One region of the Alkaliphilus crotonatoxidans genome, then DNA from elsewhere that is predicted to be linked to it. Evidence: riboswitches for the same ligand, from Rfam matches in the RefSeq annotation. Region 1 holds a riboswitch; each other region holds the start of a gene.
What was found. A riboswitch is a leader RNA that binds a small molecule or an ion and turns the genes downstream of it on or off. The one in region 1 is predicted to bind S-adenosylmethionine.
Positions count from the first base shown of each region.

Region 2: another riboswitch for S-adenosylmethionine. It lies ahead of ACYQ1I_RS13500 (YbaK/EbsC family protein); the one in region 1 lies ahead of ACYQ1I_RS05150 (trans-sulfuration enzyme family protein).
Region 3: another riboswitch for S-adenosylmethionine. It lies ahead of metA (homoserine O-acetyltransferase MetA); the one in region 1 lies ahead of ACYQ1I_RS05150 (trans-sulfuration enzyme family protein).
Region 4: another riboswitch for S-adenosylmethionine. It lies ahead of metF (methylenetetrahydrofolate reductase [NAD(P)H]); the one in region 1 lies ahead of ACYQ1I_RS05150 (trans-sulfuration enzyme family protein).

Region 1 is NZ_BAAHXS010000004.1:543,402-551,596, reverse strand. It holds gene ACYQ1I_RS05170 (BclA C-terminal domain-containing protein) at 1-39, shown strand, start outside; gene nifJ (pyruvate:ferredoxin (flavodoxin) oxidoreductase) at 664-4,176, shown strand; gene ACYQ1I_RS05160 (RrF2 family transcriptional regulator) at 4,366-4,788, opposite strand; gene cysK (cysteine synthase A) at 5,060-5,995, shown strand; SAM riboswitch class I at 6,118-6,221, shown strand; gene ACYQ1I_RS05150 (trans-sulfuration enzyme family protein) at 6,264-7,433, shown strand; gene ACYQ1I_RS05145 (trans-sulfuration enzyme family protein) at 7,438-8,195, shown strand, end outside.
Region 2 is NZ_BAAHXS010000006.1:303,536-311,730, forward strand. It holds gene ACYQ1I_RS13490 (hypothetical protein) at 1-569, shown strand, start outside; gene ACYQ1I_RS13495 (serine hydrolase domain-containing protein) at 589-1,701, shown strand; SAM riboswitch class I at 2,085-2,189, shown strand; gene ACYQ1I_RS13500 (YbaK/EbsC family protein) at 2,296-2,760, shown strand; gene ACYQ1I_RS13505 (ACP S-malonyltransferase) at 3,253-4,224, shown strand; gene ACYQ1I_RS13510 (aldehyde ferredoxin oxidoreductase family protein) at 4,334-6,457, shown strand; gene ACYQ1I_RS13515 (acyl carrier protein) at 6,454-6,768, shown strand; gene ACYQ1I_RS13520 (enoyl-CoA hydratase/isomerase family protein) at 6,768-7,529, shown strand; gene ACYQ1I_RS13525 (acyl carrier protein) at 7,526-7,834, shown strand; gene ACYQ1I_RS13530 (hypothetical protein) at 7,873-8,195, shown strand, end outside.
Region 3 is NZ_BAAHXS010000004.1:382,632-390,826, forward strand. It holds gene ACYQ1I_RS04435 (putative manganese-dependent inorganic diphosphatase) at 133-1,749, shown strand; gene ACYQ1I_RS04440 (class I tRNA ligase family protein) at 1,893-2,486, opposite strand; T-box leader at 2,539-2,758, opposite strand; gene metA (homoserine O-acetyltransferase MetA) at 2,834-3,751, opposite strand; SAM riboswitch class I at 3,829-3,935, opposite strand; gene ACYQ1I_RS04450 (3-oxoacid CoA-transferase subunit B) at 4,094-4,747, opposite strand; gene ACYQ1I_RS04455 (CoA transferase subunit A) at 4,747-5,400, opposite strand; gene ACYQ1I_RS04460 (sigma-54 interaction domain-containing protein) at 5,696-7,063, opposite strand; gene ACYQ1I_RS04465 (superoxide dismutase family protein) at 7,177-7,677, shown strand; gene ACYQ1I_RS04470 (cupin domain-containing protein) at 7,905-8,195, shown strand, end outside.
Region 4 is NZ_BAAHXS010000006.1:579,292-587,486, forward strand. It holds gene ACYQ1I_RS14800 (PPC domain-containing DNA-binding protein) at 1-397, shown strand, start outside; gene ACYQ1I_RS14805 (polysaccharide biosynthesis protein) at 603-1,643, shown strand; gene ACYQ1I_RS14810 (hypothetical protein) at 1,643-1,777, shown strand; SAM riboswitch class I at 1,907-2,018, shown strand; gene metF (methylenetetrahydrofolate reductase [NAD(P)H]) at 2,155-3,012, shown strand; gene ACYQ1I_RS14820 (methionine synthase) at 3,040-3,720, shown strand; gene ACYQ1I_RS14825 (homocysteine S-methyltransferase family protein) at 3,701-6,070, shown strand; gene ACYQ1I_RS14830 (YibE/F family protein) at 6,136-7,302, opposite strand; gene ACYQ1I_RS14835 (alkaline phosphatase) at 7,451-8,195, opposite strand, start outside.

The DNA of each region.
Region 1 (8,195 bases):
GGTGTCGGGGCAACCATCACCCTTCTGAAATTAGATTAAATAATTATTAGAACACCATATTAATTAAATTCTAGGTTATCCCTGGTAATAGAAGGCCTGCTTTAACAGGTCTTCTAAGTCTTTTTGACCATTAATGGAATAATTACTTCATATAAATAAAGAATTAAGCAGGAATATTAAAGAATATGAAGAAATTAATGAGTAAATTAGATCGTCTTTATATTGTATTGTTTTATCGGCCCTAGTACCTAATTGCCAGGGGCTGACAAAATTTTTACATCTGGGCTTGAATATATTTATATATTTGATACAATGAAAGAGAAAAAGTAAAATCGACCAGTAAATTTAAAATACTGTATTCCAGAGTAATTACTAATAATAATTTTTCTGGAAGAAAAAGAAAATTTGTTGTCGGAATGGGAAGGAAAACGTTTTCCGTAAAAAAATATAGAACTGTTCCAAAAATTTCACTATAAATCATTCAAATTTTTTTATATAATAGAAGAGGTATACAAGATACACATTATTTAATTTTTGATGCAATGTTAAGACAACAAACAGCCTTTACTGGTCTGACAACATACACGTCAAAAATTATTTAATAATTTTTTACTATTTAATCCAATGTTTTTTGGCATAATTAAAATTAAAGGAGGAAACAAAATGGCAAGAAAGATGAAAACCATGGATGGTAATGCTGCTGCTGCCTATTGTGCTTACGCATTTACTGATGTTGCAGCAATTTACCCTATTACTCCTTCATCAAACATGGCAGAAAATGTAGATGAATGGAGCTCCTTTGGTCAAAAAAATATTTTTGGTCAAACAGTTAAAGTAACTGAAATGCAGTCAGAGGCTGGTGCAGCCGGTGCCGTACATGGTTCTTTAGCGGCCGGTGCATTAACAACCACCTTTACAGCTTCTCAGGGGCTTTTATTAATGATTCCCAATATGTATAAAATTGCAGGGGAATTATTACCCGGTGTATTCCATGTAAGTGCTCGTGCCATAGCAGGACATGCCCTTTCAATTTTCGGTGATCATTCCGACGTAATGGCTGCAAGACAAACCGGATGTGCAATGCTGGCCTCTGGTAGTGTTCAAGAGGTTATGGATTTAGGAAGTATTGCCCATTTATCAGCAATCAAGGGTAGAGTTCCCTTTGTACACTTCTTTGATGGATTTAGAACCTCCCATGAGGTACAAAAAATTGAAGTGCTGGGCTACGATGAGCTGGAAAAGCTTCTTGATTGGGAGGCACTAAAGGCCTTTAGAAATAACGCTTTAAATCCAAATAACCCTGTATTAAGGGGAACAGCTCAAAATCCTGATATCTTCTTCCAGGCAAAGGAAGCATCTAACAAGTTCTATGACGCAATACCCGACATTGTAAATGATTACATGAAAGAGATTTCCAAATTAACCGGTAGACACTACGCACCATTCAACTACTATGGCGCACCCGATGCAGAAAATATTATAGTTGCTATGGGCTCTGTTACCGATGCCATTGAAGAAACCGTTGACTATTTACTGGAAAAGGGTGAAAAGGTGGGGGTTGTTAAAGTACACCTATACAGACCTTTCTCAGAAAAATACTTCTTCGATGTATTACCAAAAACAGTGAAGAGAATTGCAGTTTTAGATAGAACCAAGGAGCCAGGTGCCCTTGCTGAACCATTGCACCTAGACGTTAAATCAATGTTCTACGGAAAGGAAAATGCTCCTTTAATCGTAGGCGGAAGATATGGCTTAGGCTCTAAGGACACCACACCATCACAAATTATTGAGGTATACAACAACCTTAAGGCAGATAAGCCTAAGGATCGTTTCACCATCGGTATTGTTGATGATGTAACCCATACTTCATTGCCTGTAGCTGAAAATATTAACGTGGCCCCTAAAGGAACTATTCGATGTAAGTTCTGGGGATTAGGTTCAGATGGTACTGTCGGAGCCAATAAGAGTGCCATTAAAATCATTGGTGATAACACCGATATGTACGCTCAAGCCTATTTCTCCTATGACTCTAAAAAGTCTGGCGGGGTAACTATTTCCCATTTACGTTTTGGTCATAAGCCAATCAAGTCAACCTATTTAATTGATGAGGCTGACTTTGTTGCTTGCCATAATCAAGCCTATGTAAACCAATACGATCTTCTGAAGGGCCTTAAAAAGGGCGGAACCTTCCTATTGAACTGTATTTGGTCTCCAGAAGAGCTAAGCGACAAGCTGCCTGCTTCAATGAAAAAGTATATTGCTCAAAATAACATTAATTTCTATACAATTAATGCCACCGATATCGCCAGTGAAATCGGATTAGGCGGAAGAATCAACATGATTTGTCAAGCAGCCTTCTTTAAGCTGGCAGACGTAATTCCTGTTGAAGATGCAGTTAAGTACCTGAAAAAGGCCATTGTAGATTCCTATGGCAAGAAGGGTGAAAAGGTAGTTAACATGAACTACGAGGCAGTTGAAAGAGGTGTAAACGCCTTAACTAAGATCGATGTACCAGCAGACTGGGCCGGTGTTGTTGAGGGAGAAGCTGCTGCTGCCAAGGAAGAGCCTGATTTCATTAAAAATATTTTAAGACCAATGAATGCCCAAGCAGGAGATGACCTGCCTGTAAGTGCCTTTATCGGTGCAGAGGACGGAACCTTCCCATTAGGTACATCAGCCTATGAAAAACGTGGTATTGCCGTTCATGTACCTGAATGGATTTCAGAAAATTGTATTCAATGTAATCAATGTTCCTTTGTTTGTCCCCATGCTGCCATTAGACCGGTTCTGTTAGACGAAAAGGAAGTGGCCAATGCACCAGAAGGCTTCAAGACCTTAAAGGCAATGGGTAAGGAATTTGAAGGGCTGCAATATAAAATTCAGGTAAGCCCATTGGATTGTACAGGCTGTGGAAACTGTGCAGATATTTGTCCTGCTAAACAAAAAGCATTGGTAATGGAGCCAATCGAACCACAAATCGTTGCAGAAAAGGAAAACTGGGATTATGCGGTAACCGTTACTGATAAATCTCACCTAACAAATATTGAAAGCGTTAAGGGAAGCCAGTTCTCTCAACCATTGTTCCAATTCTCAGGAGCTTGTGCCGGTTGTGGAGAAACACCCTATGTTAAATTGATTACTCAATTATTTGGAGATCGAATGATGATCGCCAATGCCACAGGATGCTCCTCAATTTACGGCGGTAGTGCGCCATCTGTACCTTATTGCAAGAATGCTGACGGCAGAGGGCCAGCCTGGGCTAACTCCTTATTCGAAGATAATGCCGAATATGGTTATGGTATGTTCCTGGCTGCACAGCAAATGAGAGAAAGACTGGCAGATCTGATGAAGGCTGGTCTGGAAGCAGATTTCTCAGCAGAATTAAAGGATGCCTTTAAATTCTGGTTGGAAAATAAAGACCAAGGAAAAGCATCTAAAGAAGCAACCTTTAAGCTTCTTCCATTGCTGGAAGCTGCCAAGGGTAATGCCATAGTTGATGAAATCCTTGAAAAGCAACAATATTTAATCAAGCAATCTCAATGGATTCTTGGTGGAGACGGTTGGGCCTACGATATCGGCTTTGGCGGTCTGGATCATGTCATAGCCTCAGGAGAAGACATCAATATTCTGGTAATGGATACAGAGGTATACTCCAATACAGGCGGACAATCCTCCAAAGCCACTCCAACGGCTTCAATTGCCAAGTTTGCAGCCTCAGGTAAAAAGACTAAGAAGAAAGACCTTGGTATGATTGCCATGAGCTATGGTTATGTTTATGTAGCGCAGGTTGCCATGGGAGCAGACAAAAACCAATTAATCAAGGCTATGAAAGAGGCAGAAGCCTATAATGGTCCTTCTATCGTTATCGCCTACTCACCTTGTATTGCCCATGGTATTAAGGCTGGTATGGGTAAGACCCAGGAACAGGCTAAAAAGGCTGTAGAATCTGGATACTGGCATCTATACAGATTCAATCCAGAGCTTAAGGAGCAAGGTAAAAATCCATTTATTCTTGATTCAAAAGAGCCTAAGACTTCCTTTAAAGAGTTCCTAATGGGAGAGGTACGATATGCTTCCCTAATGAAGGCCTTCCCAGAGCAAGCCGAAGAGCTGTTTGATAAAGCTCAAAAAGAAGCAGAAGAAAGATATGCCGGCTACAAAAAGCTTGCTCAATAATTGGTGACTGTTTTTAACGATCTAAAAAACGGTAGCTTTCAATAGAATGATAATATTATAGAAAAACAGCATTGCCGAGGCAATGCTGTTTTTCTATTGATTCTGGGAAAATAAAAAAGTACCCACATCATGCGGATACTTTAAAGGTAAATGGTACGATGCCAACTATTCCTTATTTCATTAATGGGCCTATATATAATACATTAAATAATCCTGCTGCTTTAAATAATAATTTTTCATGTCCTCCAGGGTGATTTGATCAACCAGATCATTGATAGATTGATTTATTTTATTCCACAGATTTGTAGTCAGGCAACGCTCAATGGGGTTGTCCTCCAGGGTTTCCTCGGCCACCACCAATTCCCCTTCAAGGACCCTGAGCACATCACCTACTGTAATTTTAGAAGGATGATCGGCTAAAGAGTAGCCCCCCTGTGCCCCCTTAACACTTTTTACGATTCCCTGCTTTTTTAAGCTAGAGAAGAGATGCTCCAGGTAGTTAACCGAAATTCCCTGTCTATCAGCTATCACGTTGAGTGGAACATGGCCCTTTTCCCATTCCAGAGCAAGGTCAACCATTGCCACCAGACCATATTTACCCTTTGTAGATATTTTCAGTTTTCTCCACTCCTTTATTAATATTTATCAACTTTAGTCAATATACTAATGGAATAGGCATCATTTGTCAACGAGTAATGGACAAATAACCCTAAGTTGCTATAAACAAATTCGCTGAAAAAAATCTTCTAACTCTATCATAACAGTAAATTGGTAAAATTGATAAAAAATTATTGACAAAATTCGTAAATGAAATATAATAATATTAATAAATCCGATAAATTTAGTAGGAAAAGTAGGCATTATGAAAAGGGGGAATCGTTTAATGGCAAAGATTGCACAAAACTTAACTGAATTAATTGGTAATACACCTTTGCTGGAGCTGGCTAACTACAATCAACAGGAAAAGATTGAGGCAAAGATCGTTGCCAAGCTCGAGAGCTTTAATCCGGCAGGCAGCGTAAAGGACAGAATTGGCTATGCCATGATTAAGGATGCAGAGGAAAAAGGACTGATTAAACAGGATACCGTTATTATTGAGCCAACCAGTGGTAACACAGGTATTGCATTGGCCTATGTGGCTGCCGCTAAAGGATACCGATTAATTTTAACCATGCCCGATACCATGAGTATTGAGCGAAGAAACCTATTAAAGGCCCTGGGGGCTGAATTGGTATTGACACCTGGGGCAGAAGGAATGAAGGGTGCCATTCAAAAGGCTGAAGAGCTGGCGAAGGAATTAAAGGAGCCTACCTTTGTACCCCAACAGTTTAAAAATTTAGCGAACCCTGAAATCCATCGAAAAACCACCGCCGAAGAAATCTGGAAGGATACCGACGGTAAGGTAGATATTTTTATTGGTGGAGTCGGTACTGGCGGAACCATTACCGGGGTTGGAGAAATCTTAAAATCCAGAAATCCCGAAGTAAAGGTAGTGGCCGTTGAGCCAGTTGATTCACCGGTTTTATCTGGTGGGAATCCCGGGCCCCATAAAATTCAAGGAATTGGTGCAGGATTTGTACCTGATATCTTAAACACATCCATAATCGATGAGATTTTCCAGGTGAAAAATGAAGAAGCCTTTGAGGCCGCTAGAAGGGTGGCAAGGTCAGAGGGTCTGCTGGTGGGTATTTCCTCTGGTGCAGCCCTTTACGCAGCCACAGAAATTGCCAAAAGGCCTGAAAACAAAGGAAAGGTAATTGTTGTCATATTACCTGATACAGGTGAAAGATACCTATCTACAGCCTTATATCAGGAATAAAAAATATTAGCCATATAATAGCTGCCCTTCCGATTCTGGTGGGGCTGCTATATTCTGTATAAAATTTATTGACACCCATGTCAAAATATTCTATAATTTATAAAAATAACATGATATCAATACTCTTATCAAGAGCGGTGGAGGGACTGGCCCGATGAAACCCGGCAACCAGCGTATGAATATACGCCCGGTGCTAATTCCTGTGGCGAAGGCCAAAAGATAAGAGAGGAACCGAAACCTCTTTAATCTTAAAGGGGTTTTTTTTATTTTGAAAAAAGAAAGGAATGGTGAAAAAATGAATTACAGCTTAGATACCAAAATTGTCCATGGTGACGAAAGCTATGATTTACAAACCGGTGCCATCAGCTTTCCCATTTACCAGAGTGCCACCTTCAGACATCGGGGCTTTAACGATTCCACAGGCTTTGATTATTCCCGTGAAAAAAACCCCACTCGCCATCAGGCTGAAAAGGCAGTTGCAGTTCTAGAGGGAGGCCAAGAGGGCTATGGCTTTTCTACAGGAATGGCGGCTGTAGCGGCCTTAATGGAGGTTTTTGAGCCAGGTGATCATTTAATTGTTTCAGACGACCTATATGGAGGCACCTACAGATTGTTTAAGGAATTAGGCGTAAAAAGGGGTTTGAGCTTTACCTACGCTGATACAAGCTGTTTGAAAAAAGTAGAAGGGGCGGTGACAGAGAAAACCCGGGCCATCTTTATAGAAACCCCTACCAACCCTATGATGAAGATTTCGGATATCAACAGCATTGCTGAAATTGCCAGGGCCAATAGACTGCTAATGATTGTAGATAACACCTTTCTAACCCCCTATTGTCAGCAGCCCCTTAGCCTGGGGGCCGACATTGTACTTCACAGCGGTACTAAATTTTTAGGGGGCCATAACGATACCCTGGCCGGCTTTATTGTCATAAAGGAAGGAGGCCCCCTGGCCGATCGGTTAAGGGAGGTACAAAAGACCACCGGTGGGGTGCTGGCCCCCTTCGATAGCTGGCTTCTTTTACGGGGAATCAAGACCCTGGGAATCAGAATGGAAAGGCAGCAGCACAATGCCATGAAAATTGCCCAATGGCTGCTTCACCATAAAAATGTGGAAAGGGTCTATTACCCAGGCCTGGAAAGCCATCCCGGCTATGAAATTTCAAAAAAGCAAGCCACAGGCTTTGGTGCCATGCTTTCCTTCTCGGTTAAATCAGTCGATCATGTAAAGAAAATACTGAATGGAGTGAGGCTCATCGCCTTTGCAGAAAGCCTTGGGGGTGTAGAAAGTCTGATTACCTACCCCTTAACCCAAACCCATGCCGCCATACCAAGGGATATTTTAGAGGCCCAGGGAATTACCGACAAATTGCTGCGGCTGTCGGTGGGGATCGAAGCACCAGAGGATTTAATTCGAGAGCTGGAAAGGGTAATGGGGTGAGAAGATGAAATTTGAAACAAAACTAATCCATAACCAGTATAGTAAAGATGCTGCCACAGGGGCCCTGGGGGTTCCCATTTACCAGGTATCTACCTTTCATCAAGAGGATATTGAACACTTTGGCAGGTTTGAATATTCAAGGGTTGAAAACCCCACCCGTACAGCCCTTGAAGAAACCATCGCTCAATTGGAGGGAGGGGCCTTTGGCTTTGCCTTTGCATCGGGCATGGCGGCCATATCGTCGGTCCTTTCAATTTTCAATCAGGGGGACCACCTACTGGTATGTCAGGATGTTTATGGGGGCACCTATCGGGCCTGTACCACCTTTTTAAAAAACCATGGTATTGAAGTCACCTTTATTGATGCCCAGCGGCTTGAGGAAATAGAAGGCAGTATTCAGCCAAATACCAGGGCCCTTTATTTAGAAACCCCCTCTAACCCATTGCTGAAAATAACTGATCTAAAGGCGGCCTCAAGGCTGGCGAAGGCCCATGGACTATTGGTAATAGTAGACAACACCTTTTTGTCACCCTATCTGCAACAGCCCTTAAAGCTGGGGGCCGATATTGTAGTGCATAGCGCAACAAAATTTATTGGGGGCCACAGCGATGTGGTGGGGGGCTTGGCGACGGTGAAGGATGTAGCCCTGGCCAGAGAAATAAAGCGAATACAGGGGGGCTTTGGTGCCATTCTGGGGCCCCAGGACAGCTGGCTGCTGCTAAGGGGGATCAAAACCCTCAAGGTTCGAATGGACTATCAACA
Region 2 (8,195 bases), on a different contig from region 1:
TGGGGTTGGCCGCGGTAGCGGCAGTAGGCATGTTTGTGGCATTAACAGGAGGCGTGGGAGCCATGATGGTGCCAGCAATAGGCGTAGCATTGGGAGCCAGTGCCACAGCGTTAACCATAGGTTCAGTAGCAGTTACAGGGCTCACCATAGCCACGGGATTAACAGGCTTGGGATTAGTAGCAGCAGCATCATCAAAGCTAAGAGAAGGAATAGAAGAAATAAACTATGCATCAAAGGGAGATTTAGAAACAAAAGCCTTTAACCCATTAAGAGATATAGCATTAGGCGGAGATGACGAAAAGCTAGCCAAGGTAGAAGAAGGGCTAATGCTGCTGGCATCACTAGAAACAATAGTAATTGCCCCCTTTATGATGATCAACCAAACCGGGGGACAAGCCAATCAGCAGGCCATGAAGACCTATGATATTAACTTTAAAAGGCCAAATTTTACAGGAAGATTCAATGTAAATGGCGGGGGCTTGGTGATGGAGCCATCCCGTGGTATATCCATATCAATACCAATACCAGCAGTAAGCACTCCAGGAGTAATAGGGAGAAGGGGCGTTTAGCCTCTCCTCTTGGAGCTATATGTCACTGTACCCCTGCGGTGCTGCCAATGGCACCGTTGAAGATTTAGCAGCCTTTGCAATGGCCTTAATGCCTCTCCCTGAGGAGCAGACCCCCTTATTTCAAAAACGAGAAACCTTAGATAAGATGCTTTCCCAAAGCTATACGCCCAACGAAAATATGCTAGATATTGCCCATGGTTTTTGGGAGTACCCAGGGGAAAAACGAGGGTTAACCCATGGAGGTAATACTATCGCCTTTTCAAGCAATTTCCATCTTGTACCAGAGGAAAGATTTGCAGTAATTGTCTTAACGAATCAAGGGGGAGAAATCGATCTATGCTATGGTTTACCGAAGGCACTTGTAGAGCGGGGGGGAGCAATTACCCCTATGGAAGGAACGGGTTTAGGTGCAAAGCTCTTAGAGGGAAAATATCTGATGGCGCGACGGCCAGAGCATAGTGTAGCTAAGTTATATCCTTATTTTATCCCTTTAAAGGTCGAGGCTATTGGAGAAAATCGAATTCAAGTCAGTCAAATGACAGAGACTGCTGAATACATCCAAACGGCACCCAATGTGTATCGTAAAGCTTCTGGAAGCTCTATGTTTGATCCCATCCCTCAATTATATTTTCAGGTGGAAAATGGCAGCGTAATACAAATTTCCTCAGTGGTCTCAGATTATCTGCCCCTTCCTGCAGGGAGAACAACGCCCTTTTTAATCCTATACATTGTTGCAGCCGCCCTATGTGGGCTATATTTTATCACGATGTTGTTGATTCATCTTATTCAATGGATACGTAGCCTTGTTAGAAAAGAGAAGAATAGAATTTCTTTTCAAAATGGGCGGATGTATTTTGGTCTGCTGAATTTTATAGGAATATCCCTCGTAGGTAACTGTTTGTTACTGAGCGCACGTATGGTGATGGATAACAACCGAAGCTATGATGAGATAAAAATACATTTTTTCATCAACCTTATCTTTACAGTACTGGCCTTTATTACGATGCTATTTTTAGTGGTAAAGCGAAATACCTACAATTCGTCTAAAGGGAATAGGCGACAGACGATTTTATCGATGGTGATGTTAGGTATCTTAATAGCGTTACTGGTGATATGGAATTTCTATAGCTAAAATCAAGTATTACGCTTTTTTAAGGGTTTCTAACTGACTTGGGGACTATTTTTATAGTCCCATAATGCTTTTTGAGTTCTAGATACGTATATTATTGTGTCAAGCGTTTTGGAAAATGTCCCCAAAAAAGTTTTAACATAGCACCAGAAGCCTGATGCGAGCTTAAACTTTAATTTAAAAAAGTGTTGTTGTAAGACCTTGATTTTAGGTAACCTTAATAAACCTAAATCTAATATAGAAACGATCATTTGGGACATAATTATTTGACGTATAATAATATATTATCATAAATGAATCATAGATAACGGTACAATATGAAAATAATGCTTGACAACAGCCTTAATAACCATTAAAATCAAAATAATATAATTTAATTAGCAGTACTCTTATCCAGAGAGGTGGAGGGAAAAGGCCCGATGAAACCCGGCAACCGGCTTGAATTTTAAGCAGCGGTGCCAATTCCTGCGGAATATTTCGCAAGATGAGAGGGGAAAACCACCACTAAAAATATTCCTCTTTCATAAGAAAGGGGTTTTTTTTATACATAGAAATAGCTTTTATGTATAAAACCGAAAGATGAGGAGCTGATTAGAATTGAGTGTAGAAAATGTAAGACGTTTTTTTGTGGAAAGGGGATTAGCTGATCCTGTTTTTGAATTGGCTGAAAGCGGCGCCACGGTAGATTTAGCCGCCAAAACCATCGGCGTAGAGCCTGCCTTCATTGCCAAAACCCTGGCCTTTCGGTTAAGGGATCGAAATATTTTAATTGTAGCCCGGGGGGACGGTAAGATTGATAATAGAAAATACAAGCGTTACTTTCAGGTTAAGGCAAAGCTGTTAAATCATATGGAGGTGGAAGCTGTTACGGGTCACCCTGTGGGAGGACTGTGTCCCTTCGGCCTTGAAAGGCCTTTAGATGTGTATATTGACCAATCCATCAAGGATTTTGAGTACGTTTATCCTGCAGCTGGGTCCCGGTATTCAGCCCTAAAAATAACGCCAGAGGAAATACAGCAATTGACCAATGCCACTTGGATTGATGTTTGCCAGGATCAATAGGTCAGATAATGTTAAAAATAAATAAGGCTTATTGATCAGCGTGTAAAATTAAGTAAATAAATATGCGTAGTTTTAAGCCATTGAAGAATTCCAAGGGGGGTGCTTCGATGGCTTTAATACTATAGATAAACAAATAAGCGTAAATATGTAACAGTATAAATATTAACATGTTTATAACATCTAATTAACCAATTACAATGATTTTAAAGGTAAAATGATCATAATGTTAAAATATCCATTGGTTGTTAAATATAGGGAAGTACAGGAGTTAATTCAAAATACTGAAACAGCAGGACTATTGACAATGAATTAATGATGATAATCATTATTTTTTTAGCTCAAAAATGATACAAAAATCTTCTAGGTAATAAGTACTAAGTAATATATTTTAAATATAAAAATGTTAAAATAAATTAAATTATTACTTGCATCTGGCGATATCGTGTGACATAATCTAAGTAATACTATATTAAGACAAAGTGAGGTGACAAGATGGAAACGATGCTTCAAGATCGTCATGCCTTTCTATTTCAAGGAGTTGGGGCAGAATATCAAAAACTAATTACTAGATTTGACAAAGAACAGCTGGAGATTCTGAACTATTATTGCTCCGTTGTTCGACACGAATTAAATATGGATTTGTGGAATTATTTATTTAATGCTGCTGAAACCAGCCATGACAAGATGTTCACTGATTGGATCGCCATATATACCTGTGACTATATCGTTTATCAGCGTTATCGAAGTCTAGGGATGGAACCCGCCATTTTACTAGGTTACAGTATGGGATTAATCACAGCCATGGCCTGTGGTAAATCAATCTCCTTTGAAGCTGGCTTACATATGCTTTTAACAATTTATCAATATCCTAAGCTGGCTAACAGAGAGGATGAAGCCATGGCTGTTATCGTTGGCTTAACCTGCCATGATGTAGAGGAAATAATTCGAGAAAATAATCTACTGGGGCAGGTGGAGATAGGCAGTGAAAACAACGAATACTGTATTGTAATATCAGGTATGGAAGCAGCAGTTAATATGGTCATGGGGCTGTCAGAAATAAAGGGTGCTTTAAAGGTCAAGGAGGTCAATGCCCCCTATGCCTTTCATTCACAATTTGCAGCCAAGGGAATTGAGCCCTTTGTAAAATTTGTATCGGAACTTGATGTATATGATTGTGAAATACCAATTATATCAAGCTTTGATCATAGCATATTACAAAAGTCTCCGGATTTACAAAGGGAATTAATTAAAAACATGACAGGTAGAATGTATTGGAAAACGGCCATTGAAAAAATTGCTGCCATGGGCATCGAGAGCTTTATTGAAGTGAGTCTGGATGATTCTGTTGTTAAGTTTTCCAAGACAATTAATTTAGATTGGACTTTTCTTAATTATAACAAAATCAAGAGGTTAAAGAAGAATTTTAGTCCTCTGGCCCCGGAGGTTATAGTAAAAAATGCCTAAGGGATGAGGGGGGACTAAAAATGGTAGATGCGGGAATAAAATTAACTGAATATTACAAGTAGTTATAAAATTTTATCTTGAGAATATTTGAAAATGGAGAAAAAGAATAATGGAAAAAACAAGGGATAATCATATTGTTTATGTGGATCTTACCAATGAAAAAATTACCCGACAGGAAATTACCCCTGACATTAGAAAAAAATACATCGGTGGAATCGGAATTAATACCAAGATCCTGTATGATTCTGAGGCAATAATAAATGATGCCCTTTCCGAAAAAAATGTGTTGATTTTTGGAGTGGGCCCCGCCGTAGGGACAGGTCTGCTGGCAGGTAACCGCTGTACCATTACGGCAAAGAGCCCCGTAACAGATCGCTATGGCGACTCTAACATTGGTGGTGATTTTACAGTCAGGATGCGTTCGGTGGGGATAGACAATTTGGTTTTTACAGGAAAGGCCAATAAGCCTGTTTATTTACATATTGACAGCCAGGGGGAGGTCAAAATAATTGATGCCTCTGATCTGTGGGGGATGTGGACCGATAAGGTGACCGATATCTTAACAGAAAGGCATGGAGAACATTGCGAGGTAGCCTGTATTGGGCCAGGGGGAGAAAAGCTCATACGGTATGCCAGCGTAATTATGTCGAAATGCCATGCTGCTGGAAGAATGGGTATGGGCTGTGTAATGGGTTCTAAAAACCTTAAGGCCATTGTAATAGAGAAGGGTAACCTAAGGCCCAAAATCTATAATCAGGAAAAAATTAAGGAAATAAGGGATTTATGGATTAAAAACTGCCGCGGCTCAGTGGTATCAAAAATGGGTAGTGTCAATGGTACCTTGTTTTTGCTTGAAACCTATGACAAGGATAAGCACATCCCCGTTAGAAACTGTAAGTCGGCCCATGATGAAAAGACAAAGAATATTTACCCTGCCTCCTTTAAGGCTGATTTTCAAACAAAAAGAAAATCCTGCTATGCTTGCCCTGTAGGCTGTTCAAAGGAATATGAAATTAAAGAGGGGAAGTATAAGGGCGAAAAGGGAGACCGAATAGATTATGGAGCCGCCGTCAGTGTAGGACCAAATCTTGGGATATTTGACTGGGCCAGTATTATCCATTTGAAGCTGTTAACCGATTATTTAGGGGTAGATAGCATTGAGATGGCGGGAGTGATTGGTTTAATTATCGAATGCCTGGAACGGGGAATCATTACAGAAGCTGACCTGGATGGGCGAAAAATTCAATTTGGCGATGATGAAGCCATTGAATATTTGATTCACAAAACCATTGACAGGGAAGGCATTGGCGATTTGATTGCCGAGGGTACCTATCGGGCAGCTAAAGCCCTGGGGGCTGAGGATTATGCCTTTTGTATCAACAAATCCACCACCGGCACCCAATCTAAGGATCGACTGGCCTGGTCACTGGGCTATCTGACCTCCACCAGGGGAGGGGACCATTTAAAGAACTTTCCCTATACCATGCTTTCCGGCGGGTATTTTGCCCAGGTGGTAGCAAAACATGTGTTTAATGTAGATGCGAAAAAGGTAATGGCCCATCCTGATCAAAAAGGGCGAGTTGTGTGGTGGCATGAAAATTATAAATATGTTGTCGACAGCCTAGGAATTTGTATCTTCGCCATTCATGGACTGCCCAATACAGGTACCGCCTTCTTTCAAGACTTCGCCAATATAATGAATTATCTTTACGGCTACAGCTTAACCGATAAGGATATTTTCTATGCCGGCGAACGAATTTATCAGCTTCAAAATGCCTTTAACGTTCATTGCGGCCTAACCCTTGAGGATTATCAGTGGCCCGTAAGAAAAAAGGACCCCGATATAGATGAGGAATATATTCAAGAGACCACCATTGATATTAGAGATGAGCCCGGTATGCTGCCGGAATATTTCCTGTACAGGGGCCTGACCAAGGATGGAAAGCCTACCCTACAGCGCTTTTTAGAGCTGGGGCTAGAGGATTATGTCGATAAGACAAAGCTGGTGGACCATAAAGAGGCACAAAATTTAAAAGTCCTGCTGACAACTGTTGGATTAAATATTAAGCTGACCCTGGGGGATCGAATAAAGGGCTTTATTATCTCCCAATTACTGTGCCGTCTGCTGGATTTAAAGGACAAGAGTGAAAAGAAAAAGTACTTAAAGGAAAAGGCCAAGGCTAAAAGCAATCAATTTGAAGAAATAAAACAAAGAGAGGAGACAGTATCATGAAAAATTTAACACCAGAAATTCAAGAGGAATTAAAGGAATTAATCTACAGCTTTTTTTCAGAGGAGTGCGAGGTGGAACTGGAGGAATTAGGTGATGAAACCTCCATTATAGATGATTTGGATGGTGACTCTTTGTTATTTGTAGAATTGGTGGAATTAATGAAAAAGAAATATAACCTGAATATTCAATTGCAGGCCATTGGCAAGTACCTACTGAGGAATCCTGCCGAAACCATTGGTCAGGTAATTGAGACAGCTTATTTGATTTATGAACATGAGAACGAAATTGTAAACCTGGGGTCTGCCAGCTAATGGAAGTTTTAGATGGGACAAAATCGGGGGTCGTGGTTTTTGAAGCCCGAGATCAGATCGCCATATTAACCATAGATAATGGTATACAGAATAAAATTAGTCAGGGTGAATTTTTAGAGCTGACTGCCCTGAAGAAATGGCTAAGTGAAGGAGATTTTAAAGGCTTGGTCATACAGGGAAGGGGAAGACATTTTTCTGCCGGGGCTGATGTAAATAACATTAAAGCCAATCTACATCGCCCGGAATACCTAAGGGAGAGCCTAAGAAAAGGAAAGGAAATTTTAGATTACATAGAAGGGCTGCCGATTATTACGGTTGCAGCCATCAGCGGTGCCTGCTTCGGTGCAGGCCTAGAGATTGCCCTTAGCTGCCACTTTCGGGTCTGTACGGCCAATGGTATTTTGGCCCTTCCGGAATCAAATTTAGGAATTCTGCCTGGACTGGGGGGCACCCTTCGGCTAGCTGAAAGGATTGGAAGACAAAAGGCCCTGGAAGTAATTTTAACCGGTAAGACAATCACACCCGAGGAGGCCTTGGCCCTAGGACTGATCGACAGGCTTGTGCCCAATAAAAGTCATCTGGAATCAGCCATAGAGATGATTAATGGGGTAACCCAAAATAAATCCCTGGAGCAAATTCATCGGATTGTCAAGGCGGTAAACAATGGAGTTAATGAAAACAGGGCCCAGGCCCTAAGTCAGGAAGAAAACATGTTTATGGAATTAGTAATCAATTTAAAAAATGAGGAGGAAACATCATGAGAGAATTAACAGCTGAAATTAAAGAGGAATTAAAGACACTAATTTATGAATTCTTTGCTGAGGAGTGCGAGGTTGAGCAGGATGAACTGAGCCTTGATACCTCCATCATTGATGATTTAGATGGGGATTCCCTGTTGTTTGTGGAGCTGGTAGAGTTGATGAAAAAGAAATATGGACTCAATATACAGCTTCAAACCATTGGAAAATATTTGTTAAGAAACCCTGCAGAGACCATTGAACAAGTCATCGAAACAGCCTGTCTTTTGTATGTTCATGAAAATGAAATTGTTAATTTAGCCTCCTAGCTTTGTCTGGGGGCATTAACCCGGGGAGTTTAATACATATGTTGAAAAGAATAAAGGAGTATTTTCTAAAAGAAGCACCACCTGAATACGACTTTCCCTCCTCTTTGTTCATTAAAGCAGAGGAGGCCAGCCTTGAGGATTTTGTAAAGCACATATATGAAACTAAAAAATTTCAAAGGTGGGTCAGCTTTTTTCCCTTCGTATGGCTTCGCTTTGATCAAGGGCATTGTGATGTAGGCTGTACAGGAACCTTCTATTTTTTTCCTCCCTTTAGCTACCACTTCACCTTTGTGGAGGTCATACCCAACAAACTGTATCGAGCTAAGGTTTGGGGAGCCATTCAAGGAGAAATTGCCGGTGT
Region 3 (8,195 bases), 160 kb from region 1:
CTGCCTTCTTTAAATAATTTCTGTATGATTCTTCCATTTAAAATAAATGTAAAATTTATTTTTTCACAATTGCTTTATCTTTATCTGCCTTTTGATATAATACATTAGATAAGGATGAAAAGGAGAATTGTGATGGAAATTTTAATCTTTGGTCATAAAAACCCAGATACTGATTCGGTGGCCTCGGCCATTGCCCTGTCAAATTTAAAAAATAAATTAAATGAGAACGCTGTTCCCTGCGTGATAGGTAATATAAACAAGGAAACACAATTTGTACTGAATTTTTTTAAGGCCGCCCCACCTAGGCTACTGAAGGATGTTAAGGCCCAGGTAAGTGACTTAAAGCCCGATAAAGGCCGTGGCATTCCTCCAACCACTTCCATTTTATGGGCCTACCGATTAATGGTCAACGAACAGTTAGAGACCCTGGCTATTGTGGATGAGAACAAGAAGCTGCTGGGAATTGTCAGTATGAAGGATATCGCCATGGGTTTGATCAGAGGAGATTATTATCAGCTTGAAACCTCCTTTGAAAATTTAATTCATGATTTAAAGGGAACCCTTTTGACTGGCAACAAGGATCAGCTGATTAAAGGGCGACTTTCAATTATGGCCTTTTACTTTAAATCAATCGAAGGAATTTTAAGCCAAGATGATATTGTCATTGTAGGAGATCGTTATGATGTTATTGAATACGCCATTGAAGCGGGAGTTCAATTAATTATTGTGACGGGTGATAAAAAAATTCCGGCGAAGCACCTAAAACATGCAGCGGCCAATCATGTTGCCATTCTTTCTGTACCTGATGATACCTACTACACTTCAAAAATAATTAATCAATGTAATTATGTCTCCACTATAATGAGAACCCAGGAAATTATTAAATTTAACCCTGAAGATTATTTAGATGAGGTTAAGGACGCCATGGGGAATACCCATTTCAGAAATTATCCTGTGGTGGATGATGATAATACCTTCATCGGCTTTATTAACCGAAAGCATATTATGAACAGCGGTAAGAAGCAGGTTATTCTTGTAGACCATAATGAGTATGCCCAAAGTGTAGAAGGCTTAAGGGAAGCGGAAATCCTGGAAATCGTTGATCACCATAAGCTTGGGGATATTTCAACCTCTATTCCAATTTACTTTAGAAATAACCCTGTGGGTAGTACCTGTACCATTATCCACCAGCTTTATCAGGAGCATCGGATTAAAATTGATTACACCACAGCAGGCCTATTAATGGCGGGGATTTTATCAGACACACTTAATTTTAAGTCTCCCACCACCACTTTCCAGGATAAAAACGCTGTAAAGGAATTAAATGACATTTTGGATTTAGATTTAGAGGCCTTTTCAATGGACATGTTTAAAGCTGGAACCTCTTTAGAGGGCCAGGAAATAGAAGAAATTTTCCATAAGGATTTCAAGGAATTTGTTTTAGAGGGTTATCGGGTTGGCATCAGTCAAGTATTTACGCTGGATATTGATGACATATTCAACCGTCAGGATGATTTCACCAATTACCTTCACAGAATACATCGAAACCTGAATCATGGCCTAACGTTGTTGTTAATTACTGATATATTAAAGGAAGGGTCCTACCTTCTTTATGAAACCAATAACCCCGCCATCATTTCCCAGTCCTTCCATGTGGAGCCCCGCCAGGGTGTCTTTTTAAAGGGAATTGTTTCAAGAAAAAAACAGGTGGTACCCAAAATTCTTCAGGGAATCAATATGCTTAAATAGTATAATCCAGCATCATGAAGATGCTGGATTTATGTATACTATTCTGAGTCGCCTATCTGGTTTTGGCCCCAGAACACCCCCTCTGAGTGAACTAAAAGGCCGCATAAAAAATCTTGAAGCAGTATTACGGTATCAACAGCAAATCAGCTTAAAAAGTGATTTGGTATAGAACGGGCCAAGACGCAACAAACGGCTCCACCACAACGCTCACATAAGCCCTCTACCACCTCTTCATTGGCCAGCCCCACCTTACAGCTGGTGCACCAATTAATTGGCATTTCTGCCTTATAGGCTAAGCCTGCTTCAAATAGCTTGATAAATATCCATTGGGTCCATCGATAATACGCTGGGTCAGTTGTATTAATTTCTCGAGTCCAATCAAAGGAGAAGCCAAGGTCCTTAAGCTGTTTCTTAAATCTTGCTATGTTATTTTCAGTAACCCGTTTCGGGTGAATCTGGTGTCTAATGGCATAATTTTCCGTTGGTAAGCCAAAGGCATCCCAGCCCATGCCATAGAGTACATTGTACCCCTCTAAGCGTCTTTTTCTTGCAACAATATCAAGGGCTGTGTAGGACCTTGGATGCCCTACATGGAGCCCCTCTCCCGATGGGTAGGGAAATTCCACCAGGGCATAATATTTGGGCTTATCGATATCCTCCTTTACCACAAAGGTTTGATGCTGCTCCCAAAAATGCTGCCATCTTTTTTCTATTTCTTTAGGTTCATATTGTTTCAAAGTCAGCCCTCCTTATTATTAAAGTTCACAATTAAAAAACCCTCCATCTCTGTTTAGAGACGAAGGGTCGCGGTACCACTCTAATTAATCGCCATCATAAAAATATATGAGGAGATTCACTTCAATAGATAACGGTCTATGCCGACAAAGGCTACTATTCCTTCACCCTTGTGATTCAGGGACCAGTTCAAGGATTTTTGATACTGCCTTACACCAACCGACAGCTCTCTTTAATCAATAAATCATCTACTACTTCCCGTCATGATCGTTTTTCGTATTCGCCATGCTTTTTTTATGGCCATTTTACTTTCGTAAATTATAGCAAATAAGCCTATAAATGGCAACCATTATTTTATCTCGATAATATTATAGGGTGTCTCTTGATACACATAATAATTCAACCAATTACTAAAAAGCAGATTGGCATGGCTGCGCCAACTGACCAGGGGCACTTGACCAGGATCATCCTTCGGAAAATAGTTACGGGGTATTTCAATCGCCATGCCCCTTTGAAGGTCACGCTCATACTCATTTTTTAACGTTAAGGCACTATATTCAGAATGGCCTGTAATAAAAATTTGCCTGCCCTTATGGGCAGAAACAATATAGACACCGGCTTCCTCGGAATCAGACAATAGCTTAAGCTCCTTAATCTTCCGTATATCTTCCTCCCTTGTTTCGGTATAACGTGAATGGGGAGCATCAAACAGATCATCAAAGCCTTGAAAGAGCTTATTGTCCTTCTCGTGAACCCGATGGGAAAAAACACCGAACATCTTCTTTTTCAATGGATATTTAGGAATACCGTAATGATGGTACAGAGCTGCCTGGGCTCCCCAGCATATATGGAGGGTTGAAAAAACATGAGACAAGCTCCAGTCCATAATTTCACACAGTTCCTTCCAGTAGTTTACCTCTTCAAAGGCAAGCTGCTCTACTGGGGCGCCTGTAATAATCATTCCATCAAACTTCTCCCTTTGAATATCCTCAAAGGTGTTATAGAATTTAAACAGATGCTCCTCTGATGTATTTTTGCAACGATGACTGCCGGGATTGAGCAGGGTAATGTCCACCTGAAGGGGAGAATTGCTTAATAGGCGAAGTAATTGAATTTCTGTTTCAATTTTGGTTGGCATTAAATTTAAGATAACAATCTTAAGGGGTCGTATATCCTGGGTGAGGGCACGCTTTTGGGTCATGACAAAAATATTTTCCTTTGACAGGACTTCTACTGCCGGTAAGTCATCGGGTATCTTGATGGGCAACTTAATTCCTCCTAATCTAATTAATCTATTAAAAAAGCCCCTTCTGCGACAGAAGAGGCTTCAAAAACATAATGACTCATCTATCTTTCAGCCATGCCCTGGGGCATGCTGCAGGATTTAGCACCTCGCCGAAGCAGGTTGCCGGGTTTCATAGGGCCAGTCCCTCCACCGCTCTCAATAGAATGTTATGAAATTAGAGTTATTATATTTTAAATTTAACTGTATGTCAAGAATCTTATATTGATACCGAGGCCAATCATCGGGTCTGATATATCATTAAAGTAAGGATCCATAATATGTAACAACAAGATTAGCCCATTGATTGGTATTTTTACTCATCCACTATACTTTCATCTGGGTCAGAGCATCTGAAACGATTAACTCTGCTTCTGTAGCTGCCATCACTGCCTCCACCGTTAGCCCCGGTGCAATTTCCTTCAGCAGCAGCCCCTGCTCAGTAACCTCCATTACCCCCATTTCTGTTACGATTAAATCTACCTGTCCTTGGGCTGTGAGGGGAAGGGTACATTGTTTTAGTATTTTGGGCTTTCCCTTAGCCGTATGCTCCATGGCTACAATGACCCGCTTGGCTCCCACCACCAGGTCCATGGCACCACCCATGCCTGGCACCATTTTTCCAGGAATCATCCAATTGGCCAAATTTCCCTTTTCATCCACCTGCAGGGCCCCCAGGACAGTAACATCCACATGGCCTCCCCGAATAATGGTAAAGGACATGGCACTATCAAAAAAGGCGGCTCCCTTTTTAACTGTGACATGGGTCCCACCTGCATTAACCAAATCAGGGTCTTCCATGCCTGGTGCAGCACTGGGCCCCATTCCCACAAAACCATTTTCTGACTGAAGGATAATATCAATTTCAGCAGGAATGTAATTCGCCACCATGGTGGGCACACCAATTCCTAAATTCACCACGTCACCGTTCTTTAATTCTTTTGCCACTCTTTTTGCTATTAACTCTCGGCTATCCATCATTAATCCCTCCCTTTTACTACCATATCTACAAATATTCCAGGAGTCATGACGTCATTGGGGTTAATTTCTTCCACCTCTACGATTTCCTCTGCCTCAACAATGACTAAATCTGCTGCAGTAGCCATTATGGGGTTGAAATTTCTTGTAGATTGATTATAGTAAATATTACCAGCCCTATCTACTCTACTGCCTTTAATGAGGGCTATATCAGCCCGAAGGGGAAGCTCTAGCAAATAGGTTTTTCCTTCCACTGTGATCTTCTCTTTACCCGTTTCAACATCCGTTCCAATTCCTGTAGGGGTTAAAATTCCTCCCAGCCCTGCTCCCCCTGCCCTAATTTGCTCCGCCAGGGTTCCCTGGGGAACCAGCGTAACATCCAGTTTCCCCTCATGCATTTGCTTTCCGGTCTCAGGATTGGTTCCAATGTGGGATGCAATGACTTTTTTGACTCTATGATGGGCCACCAGCTTTCCAACCCCCTTGTCTGCAAAGGCGGTGTCGTTTACAATAATGGTAAAATCCTTTTTTCCCGTCGCCAAAATTTCATCAATCATTTCTTCTGGTGTTCCATTTGCCAGGAAGCCCCCAATCATTAAAACCATTCCATCCTTAATTTTATTAACGGCCTCTTCTTTACTGATAACTTTGCTCAACTTCTGCTCCTCCCTTCAATATTTGTTAAACCATTTACATTCATGTAAATCACACTGCTATATATTATTGCAAATATGGTGCCATCATTACTCTATTTAATGAACCATATCCTTTCCTCCGGCTTCTGTCTTCATAATATTGAAACATAGCTTAATCCTTAGGCAATCATCTATATCGGCTAAAAAAGCCCTTTAATAGAAGTTAAAATGCAATACTGCATCAAATTGATACTTTATGGCTTCAACAGGGGTCGTTCGTCGATGCGAATTTACATCAATCTGATGCACCATGACATCACTTTTTCTTGTATTTAGCCATTTTTCTCACCAAGGTAGATTGGTCTATTCCCAGGATCTCGGCTGCCCTTCTCGTGGTACGATATTTACTAATCGCTTCAAAAATCATCTCTTTTTCAATTCTTTCAAGATTCTCCTTCAGCGTAAATCTTCGGTTTTGTCTTTCTTCATCTCTTTGGTGACTCATCAATAATTCCTCAATGTCTTTCCTCGTCATTACCGTTTCTGCCTTAATGGCAACCATTCTTTCAACAAAGTTTTCCAACTCCCTGACATTTCCAGGCCAAGCATGGCATTTTAATAATTGCATGGCATCATCTGTTATAGTTTTTTCTGTATGATACTTTTTATTAAAACGGCTTAAAAAGAAAATGACCAATGGTTCGATATCCTCTACTCGTTCCGCTAGGGGAGGAATCATTATGGGCAGCACATTTAGCCGGTAGTAAAGGTCTTGTCTGAATCTTCCTTCCTTAACCATTTCCTTCAAATTTTGATTGGTTGCCGCAATAATCCGGGCATTGATTTTAATAGGCTTAACCCCCCCCACTCTGGTCACTTCCATATCCTGCAACACTCTTAACAGCTTGGCCTGTACATGAAGCTGCATTTCACCAATTTCATCGAGAAAAATACTGCCGCCTGCTGCGGTCTCAAACAAACCTGCCTTTCCTTCCCGTAATGCTCCTGTAAAGGAGCCCTTTTCGTATCCAAACAATTCAGATTCTATCAGGTTTTCTGGAATAGCAGCACAATTTACCCTGATAAAGGGCTCTCCTGCCCTGTTGCTGGCATTATGTATAAATCGAGCAATGATCTCTTTTCCGACTCCAGATTCTCCTAAAATTAGAACGGTTGAGTTTACAGCAGCTACCCTCAGGGCAATTTCAATAACCTGCTGCATTGACTTACTTTGGCATACAAAATCGTCATCGGGCATAATATTCACATCGTGGTAGTGCGAAGAGACCATAGATTTATTTCGTTCAAGCTGGGCCTGAAGATTCAAAAGCTCTGTGATATCCCAAACACTGTTGACAATCCTGATAATTTTTCCTGAGGGTGAAAAAACAGGGATTCCTCTGGCCAATAGATGCTTACCGGTCTTTACCCGATAAAGCACAGTCGCTGGTGCCTTGCTTTTAATGACAATTAAGCTGGCGGATTCAGAAAAATATCCCTCCTTTACCAGGGTGACCATATTTTTTCCGACTAACTCCTGCTGCTTTAACCCTGACATGGCCTCGTAGGCAGGATTTACCCGCAGGGTATTCCCTTCCCCATCGGTAATGTAAATACCATAGCTTAGGTTTTCAATTATACTCTCCAGTTCAACAATTTTGTCCTGTAATCGTTCATCACCCATAAAAAGACCTCCTTGGTTGCGAAAATCTCTCTCTTTTAATCATCTTAACACACCCCATTGGAATATACTAGAAAGATAGTATATGTATCTTTAGTGTAAAGGAGGCTTTTAAAATGAATCAAATGTATTACCCATCTGGTTACCAGCCCTACCCCAGCTTATATATTCCCTCTGCCCATATTAAAGGGGGGCCTCTGGCCCCAGGCATAAGAGGCGTTGTTTACTTTTACGATGTGGCGGGTGGAACAGAGGTTTGTACCTATGTAGAAGGACTCCCTCCCTTTCAGCCCGCTGTTGGTGACCAGCCGCCTATTGGCCCCTTTGGTTATCATATACATGAATATGGTACCTGTGAGGTAGGTGACCCAAATGAACCCTTTATGGCTGCAGGGGAACACTGGAATCCTGATAATCAACCCCACGGTAACCATGCAGGGGATTTCCCCGTACTGTTTTCAAACCATGGTTATGCTCGGATGTGCTTCTTTACTGATCGTTTTAAACCTCAGGATGTAATTGGCAAAGCCCTCATTATTCATCAAAATCCTGATGACTATCGTACTCAGCCTTCAGGTGCCTCCGGCAAAAGGCTGGCCTGTGGTGTCATCGCCTAAATAACTGTGAAAGGATCAATGGGCCTACAGATGACTAATTTTACTTGGGGAATAAGGGCTAAGGGGCTTTTATCAAGCCTCTTTTTTTTGAATTTTAAACCAAAGGTTTAATAGGGGTTGTTATTGATATTAAACAATCGGACATGCCATTATCATTGTCTAAATTTTTTGGTATAATGTTGTTGTTTAATATGAAGGAAATATTAAAATAATTGGAGGAACATTCGATGATTAAAAAACCCCATGAATTAAAAAATGAAGTAAGGGAAGCAATGATGAACGGAAAGGGTTCGGTACAAATCACCCACCTGCTTCAAGGTGAGGAATTTGCCAATAAGGGACGCCTGTACGCAAGAATGACCCTCAAGCCAGGCTGTTCGGTAGGGAATCATCAACATCAAGGAGATTTTGAGGCCTATTATATTTTAGCCGGTAAAGGTGTGGTGGATGATAACGGTATATTGAAGCCCGTGGCTACAGGGGATTTAGTTTATACAAAAAATGGTGAAGCTCATTCC
Region 4 (8,195 bases), on a different contig from region 1:
AAAATACGTCATTCGTTTAGACAAAGGGGAAGAAATTGTATCGACCCTTAAGGAGTTTTGTCAACAGCAAAAAATTACCCTCGGATGGGTAAAGGGGATTGGCGCCGTTGATCAAGCCACCATCGGGCTCTTTGAGGTGGATAAAAAAGAGTACCATTCAACTGAGCTTAAAGGCGATTATGAAATCACCAGTCTTTTAGGGAATATCTCGACCATGAATGATGAAGTATATCTTCATCTTCATATCAATCTTTCCGATAAAGATCATCAAACCTATGGCGGACATCTTAACGCTGCTGTAATCAGTGCTACTGGTGAACTTTTAGTGGAGGCAATCGAAGGAACCGTTAACCGGGCCTTTAGTAATGAAGTTGGTTTAAACCTATATCAATTTTAATCTTTGTTATCCCCTGGATAAAAAATAAATCCGGGGGTTTTTTTATGCCCAATAGGTACCTTTCCCTCCAGGCTTCATAAAATACAAATAGACAGTAGACTCAATAGATCATACAGGTATCGGAAGGAGGAAAGCTAGAAATTGTTTTCATAAAATAGGGTAGGGGATCAAAGAGAAGATAGAACAATTACTTGGAGGGATCAGAATGTTTGCAGGAAAAACCCTTCTCATTACCGGTGGAACAGGCTCCTTTGGTAATGCAGTATTAAATAGATTTCTAAAATCCAGTATCAAAGAAATTAGAATCTTTAGCCGTGACGAAAAGAAGCAAAGCGATATGAGAATTCGATATCAAAGTGATAAAATCAAATTTTACATTGGTGATATTAGAGATTATAATAGCATTTATCAGGCAACAAAGGGTGTAGACTACATCTTTAACGCAGCTGCTTTAAAGCAGGTGCCCTCCTGTGAGTTTAATCCAATGGAGGCGGTAAAAACCAATATCATAGGAACAAACAATGTATTGGAAGCTGCCATAGAAAACGGTGTAAAAAAGGTAATAGGCCTCAGTACAGACAAGGCAGTATATCCAATTAATGCTATGGGGCAATCCAAGGCCCTGATGGAAAAGCTGATCATTGCTAAATCAAGGAATTTAAATAAGGGAACGCTTCTTAGCTGCGTACGGTACGGTAATGTTTTGGCCACCAGGGGCTCTATTGTTCCCCGACTGGTGGAACAAATCAAGCAGGGAGAATGTCTAACCATTACCAATCCCCAGATGACAAGATTCCTCATGTCAATGGATGATGCAATTAATTTGGTCATTCATGCCTTTAAATATGGCCATAACGGAGAAATCTTTGTACTCAGATCCCCTGCCGCCACTGTAGCAGATTTGGCACAAGCAATAAAGGAAATCTTTAAGATTGAGGCCGCCACAAAGATTATAGGAATTCGACATGGAGAAAAGTATCACGAAACCCTGGTAACCCACGAGGAAATGGCCAGGGCAGAAGAATTAAAAAATTATTATATAATAAAGCCCGATGATCGAGATTTGAATTATGGTAATAATGATGACGTACAAGGAACCCTCTCCGACTCCCTGGAGGCAGGCTATAACTCCTTTAATGCTCCCCGCTTATCGGTCAGTCAAATCAAAAAAATACTATTAAAGCTGCCCTATATTAAAGAAGAGCTAAAGGAATATAAGAGAATGTCAGGGGTAAAAGAAAAATAATGATATTAACAACAGCTGAAACGATAGAACGGGGAAGAATTCCCCAGGGGATTCCCCGTCTGTCGACCTCTCTTTTGACAGGGATATTGTCAGAATTATATAAAAACAGTATTTACAATTGTAAAGAACTATGATACACTATAACAATAATTTTTATAGCATTGATCTGGAAGCTTATATTTTGATTAAGGGGGTTTTTATTACAGAATAACTCAATGGTCTAATCAATTGAAGGTAATTTGTTTTGACCGATAAATAAAATAATCTTATCCAGAGCGGTGGAGGGACTGGCCCAATGAAACCCGGCAACAGCCAACCTGTTATGACAGGCTGGAAATGTGCTAATTCCTGCAGCCCATGGCTGAAAGATAAGGAGATTGTGTAAAAGGCATATATAAAAGCATGCTGCCGCTTCTTATCTAAAGAGGTGGTTTTTTTATACAATTAAAAACCATCGATCATAAGACAGGAAATAAAAATACCGTGTTGAAAATGATAGGGAGGTATTGAATTGAAAATAGCCAATATATACAATGAAAAGAAACCAGTTATTTCCTTTGAGGTCTTTCCTCCAAAAAAAAATCACGATATAGGCACAATTTATAAAACCATAGAGGGATTAACGGAATTAGGGCCAGATTTTATCAGTGTAACCTATGGAGCAGGGGGAAATGGAGGAAATCAAACCCTTGAAATAGCATCCTTAATTAAAAATCAATATGGAATAGAGGCATTGGCTCATCTCACCTGTGTCAATTCTGAAAAGGGAACCATTAAAAGAAAGCTGGATCAGCTACAGGAAAAAGGAATAGAAAATCTACTGGCCCTGCGGGGAGATATGCCTATCAGCGGTGAGGGAAGGCCGGTTAAAGACTACCAATATGCAATAGATCTAGTAAAGGATGTAAAGGCATATGGAAATTTTTCAATAGGGGGAGCTGCTTATCCAGAAGGTCACATAGAATGTGATGACATCAATCAGGATATTGACTGCCTCAAAGATAAGGTAGAGGCAGGGGTTGAATTTTTGATTAGCCAGTTATTTTTCGAAAACCAGCTATTTTATCGGTTTTTAGAGCAATTGAGGGGGCAGGGGATTCATTGTAAAATATCCGCCGGAATTATGCCTATTTTAAATAAAAAGCAAATTGAAAAAATGATTTTTCTTTGTGGCGCCTCCTTACCAGCCAGGGTAATTAAGCTGTTGGCACGATATGAGCATCAGCCCGATACCCTTAGAAAAAAAGGAATTGAATATGCGGCTCAGCAGGTTTCAGATTTAATTAAAAATGGTGTAGATGGAATCCATCTCTATACAATGAATAAGCCGGAAATTGCCAGGGAAATTATGGCTCAATTAAATATATAGCAAGCATATAGACTTTGGGAAAGAGGGTTGAAGAAAATTAAGCTAAGAAAATCAGAAGTATTAAGATACCTTGGTTATCGTGATCAGGCCCTTGACCGGGAGCTGACTCAAATGATCGATAGCTGTATGGAAGAAATGGAGCAAGCTACAAAGGCCTTCTATGTATATCAAACATTTCAAATTCAACACCAAAATGATGGGATTAAACTGGTGAATACACGGCTTATTCTTAAGGGCGCAGCCATTGCCTCACACCTCAAGGGCTGTAGCCAATGCGTTATGATGGCGGCTACCCTGGGGGTAGGGGTTGACTTGAAAATAAAAAGATACCAGCATACCGATATGACCCGGGCGGTGATACTGGATGCCTGCGCTTCTGAAGCCATTGAGGTACTCTGTGATCATGCAGAATCCGTCATAAAAAATGGAGCCGCCCCTGGCAGCTATCTGACGGGGCGATTCAGTCCGGGCTATGGCGACCTTTCGGTTGAACTGCAGCCAGAGCTAATAAAGCTGTTGGAGGCTGATAAAAAAATTGGTTTGACAGTGACAGACCATCATTTTCTAGTACCCAGAAAATCAGTTACAGCCTGTATCGGTATTAGTAAAGACCCCACCAAAAAGGTTGCTGGCTGTGAAGGCTGTCTACAATATCAACATTGCAGCTATAGAAAAGGAGGTTCTGCCTGTGCGGAATTTGATAAATGAACAAAATAAAATGATTTTGTTTGATGGGGCCATGGGCACCATGCTTCAAAGGGCAGGTCTTGAAGTCGGTGCCCTGCCGGAGCTGTTAAATCTTGAGAAGCCAGAATTGATCCGAGAAATTCATCAAAGCTATGTAAAGGCAGGGGCTCAAATCATAACCACCAATACCTTTCAAGCCAATGAATTGAAGCTGGGAAAAAGCTCCCATAGCCTTGAGGCAATTATCGAAGCCGGGGTAAGGCTTGCTAGAGAAGCCAAGGCCCCCTATGTGGCACAGGATATTGGCCCCCTGGGTCAAATGCTGGCTCCCCTTGGTGAAATCAGCTTTCAAAGGGCCTATGAGATTTTTAAAAGACAGGTGATGGCTGGCGTTAAGGCCGGGGTGGATTGTATTATAATTGAAACCCTCTCCGATTTATATGAGGCCAAGGCGGCTCTGCTGGCAGTTAAGGAAAATAGTGATTTACCCGTATTCTGTACTATGACCTTCCAGGGGGACGGAAGAACCTTTGTGGGAACCGATGCCATTACAGCTACCCAGGTGCTACAGGGACTGGGGGCAGATGCCCTGGGAATTAATTGCTCCCTTGGGCCTAAAGAAATTCTGCCATTATTACCTGACGTGTTAAAATACGCCAAAGTACCGGTAATCGTACAACCCAATGCAGGGCTGCCCACTTTGGTACAGGGTAAAACCGTTTTTCCGGTGGAGCCAGCAGCCTTTGGAGAATACGGCAGGCAATTGGCTAAGCTGGGCGTAAAAATTTTGGGCGGCTGCTGCGGCACCACACCAGACCATATAAGGGCCCTACAGCAGCAAATAGACAGATTTCAGTTTCAACCCTGCGAGACAAAAATCGTTACCTGTTGCACCTCGGGCACCAAAACAGTCATACTTGACGGGAAAACAACAATAACAGGGGAACGAATTAATCCGACGGGAAAAAAACAACTAAAGGAAGCCCTGCGTCAAAATGACTTGGAGGTGCTTTTAACCGAAGCCATAGAACAAACCCGGGCGGGGGCCCACATATTAGATGTTAATGTTGGATTGCCGGAAATCAATGAGGAAAGGGTATTGAAGGAAGCCGTTACTACTATTCAAACAGTGGTAGATACACCGCTTCAAATTGACAGCGTAAATATCAAGGCCCTTGAAGGGGCCCTCAGGTGCTACAACGGAAAGCCAATTATAAATTCAGTCAATGGAAAGGAATCTAGTATGGAGCAGGTTTTCCCCCTGGCCAAAAAGTATGGGGCAGTTTTAGTGGCCCTTACCCTGGATGAAGGGGGAATTCCGGAAACCGCCGAAGGAAGAGTGGCCATTGCAGAAAAGATCATGAAAGGAGCCATGGCCTATGGAATTCCAAAGGAGGATTTGATTATAGACTGCCTGGTGATGACCGTTTCGGCTCAGCAATCTATTGTCATGGAAACATTAAAGGCCGTGTCTCTGGTTAAGGAACGACTGGGATTAAAAACTACCCTGGGGGTCAGCAACGTTTCCTTTGGCTTACCCAATCGGTCATTAATCAACAGAACCTTTTTAGCCGGTGCCCTAATGGCAGGGCTGGATGTACCAATACTTGATCCCCTTTCTGAAGAGATGATGAATACGGTAAAGGCCCATCGGGTTTTAAAGGGGGAGGATCAGGAGGCCAAGGACTTTATCAGAGATTTCCAGGGCATTCAACCTGGTCAAGGGGTCATGCCTCATGAAAATAATGATTTAAAGGCCATGATTGTAGAGGGCAGAAAGGGAGCTGTGGCTGATACCGTCAGGCTGCTATTAAAAGAAATGGATGGGCTGGCAATTATCAATCAATTTTTTATACCGGCCCTTGATCAGGTGGGGGAGGCCTACGAGGGAGGAATTCTCTTTCTGCCCCAGCTTTTAAGGGCGGCCGAGGCAGTAAAGGCAGGGCTTGAGGTTATTAAGGGTGCTTCTTCAAAAAACACCTCAGTTCTGCAAAATGAAAAGATTATTTTAGCCACTGTCCAGGGAGACATCCATGATATTGGAAAAAATATAGCCAAAATGCTATTGGAAAATTACGGCTACAACATTCTTGATCTAGGAAAGGACGTAGCTCCAGAGGTCATATTGGCCGCCGTAAAGGAGCATGGGGTCCGATTGGTGGGGTTGAGTGCGCTAATGACAACCACCGTAAAAAACATGCAGCGAACCATCGAGCTAATCAAGGGGGAGGTGCCTGAGTGTAAAATTATGGTGGGGGGAGCCGTTTTGAACCCTCGATATGCAGAAATGATTGGAGCGGACTATTATGCGGTGGATGGTCAGGCAGGAATCCGCTTTGCCAGAAGGCTGCTGACTGAGGGGAAAGAATAAAAGCCCGAACCAGGGAACTTTAGCTGTTAAAAATCCTTACTGACAGGAATGGGGATCATTCCTTGTCAGAAGGATTTTTCTTCAGCTAGGTTTTGCTTTATTTTTTTAATGTAGGCGGGTCTGGTAAATTCAATTCCGGCTAAAATGGCCGTAAAGGGGGCCACTGTCACCAGTCCAAAGCTGCCTACTATCGTATGAAGAATTTCGCCGGCGACGTAACGGAGATTTAAAATATTAATAACTGGTGTTCCCTGGGCCATAAAAACCATCAATAGTGCAATGTATCCGCCTGAATAGGCCAATAGCAGGGTGGTGGTCATGGTTCCAATCACTGCTCTGCCAATTTCAAAGCCCGATTGAATCGCTTGGCTTCTTGTGATATCTGGGTTATTTTGAACCATTTCGTGAATTGCAGTGGAAATATCCATGGCTACATCCATTAAGGCTCCGGCGGAGGCGATGAATATACTGGAAATAAAAATATCGGTGAGATTTAAATGGGCATATCCCGAATATAATAAGGTTTCTGAAAAGGGAAGAATGGCCCCATGGATTTTAAAAAATTTCCCAAATACCAGGGCTAGTACACAGGTTAAGAAGGTACCCAGAAATGAACCCATTATGGCAACAAAGGCTCGACGGCTAATGCCTGCCACCAAGGTAATAATGATCACTGTCAGAAAAACAATAATTATCATTGACACAATAATGGCATGATAGCCCTTTAACAGCATAGGAATTAGTAGTTTCCAGATTACCAGTATCGTTAACACAAAAGACAGCAGTGCCTTAACACCAACCCATTTTGCGAAAATAATTAGTAATAGCATGAATCCGCCAAATAAAATGATCTCTAAATCCAATCGATAATGGTCTATTAAAGTAATATGGGTGACTTCATCTTCTAAATAATCGATTACCCCCAGCGCTTTGTCTCCCTTTTCAAAGATTTTATCCATTTCTAGTTTTCCGATAAAGTGATTTACTGCTGGTTTTTCTACTCCTTTAAATTTACCATTTAATATCCTGACCCTGCATAACTGCTCCCCTTGAAGAATCATGCCGCCTGCATAGTGAATACCATCATTATTAACCTCCAGTATTTCCAACTGTACACGGCTGCTGTTGGGATATTCGTTTACCACAAAACCAGTAGGAAGAAAAAGTAAGAAGATAATCATAAAAAGGCTGCATCCAATAAAAATGAAGTTTCTCTTTTTAGCTTCCCTCATCTGTTTTTACACCATCCTTTTCTTAATTTTCTATGATAATAAGCTTATTTAAATGACAGAATTTAATATTGAACAAGCTATTTATAAAAGTAAATTGAGCGAGGCTGGCAACTCGCTCAATTTTAATACAGCTATTAGCCTTTACAAATTATTTGACATTTAAAATAGCAGCCATTTTATGATATATATCAGTATTATCATAGAATCCGTTGAACAGCTCGTGGCCCTTTCCAATGGCAAATACCGGAGCAGGCAGACCGGTATGGGCGTAGGAGGTAAAGCTGATACCGGCTTTATGGTTTAATATATGAGTAATGGTAATGCAGAAGGGTTCATAACCACCATATAATAATTGCTCCTCTTCCGTATTGGCCCTTTCCTCGGCAGGGGTCATACTTTGCTTTAAGGCATCTTCCAGCTTTTGAATTTCAGATGGTGTTAAAACCATTTCAGGATATTTTTCAGCATCTTTATCATCGGGGAATAACAAGCCAAAGCCGGCCTTAATTTCCCCGGCTAAATCAGACACCTGGGCAGTATCAATTGTATGATTTTCTTTATAGGGATTCAGAACGTGGTGCCTAAAGGCTTCATCTGATGATGTGGTCGCCCTTTGAATCTTATCAAAGAATGTTGAATAGCCAGTTCCGGCAAAGCCAATGGTCATCCCTCCGGTTTCGTGGTCACCGGTGACCACAATCAAGGTTTCGTCAGGGTGTTTATGATAAAAATCAATTGCAGCCTCTACTGCGTCTGCAAAGGCGATTGTATCGTGGATAACCGCAGGAGCATCGTTGGCATGGCCAGCCCAGTCAATTTTTCCCCCTTCAACCATCATAAAAAATCCGTTGGGGTTTTCCAGTACATCAATACCCTTCTTTACAAAGTCAGCC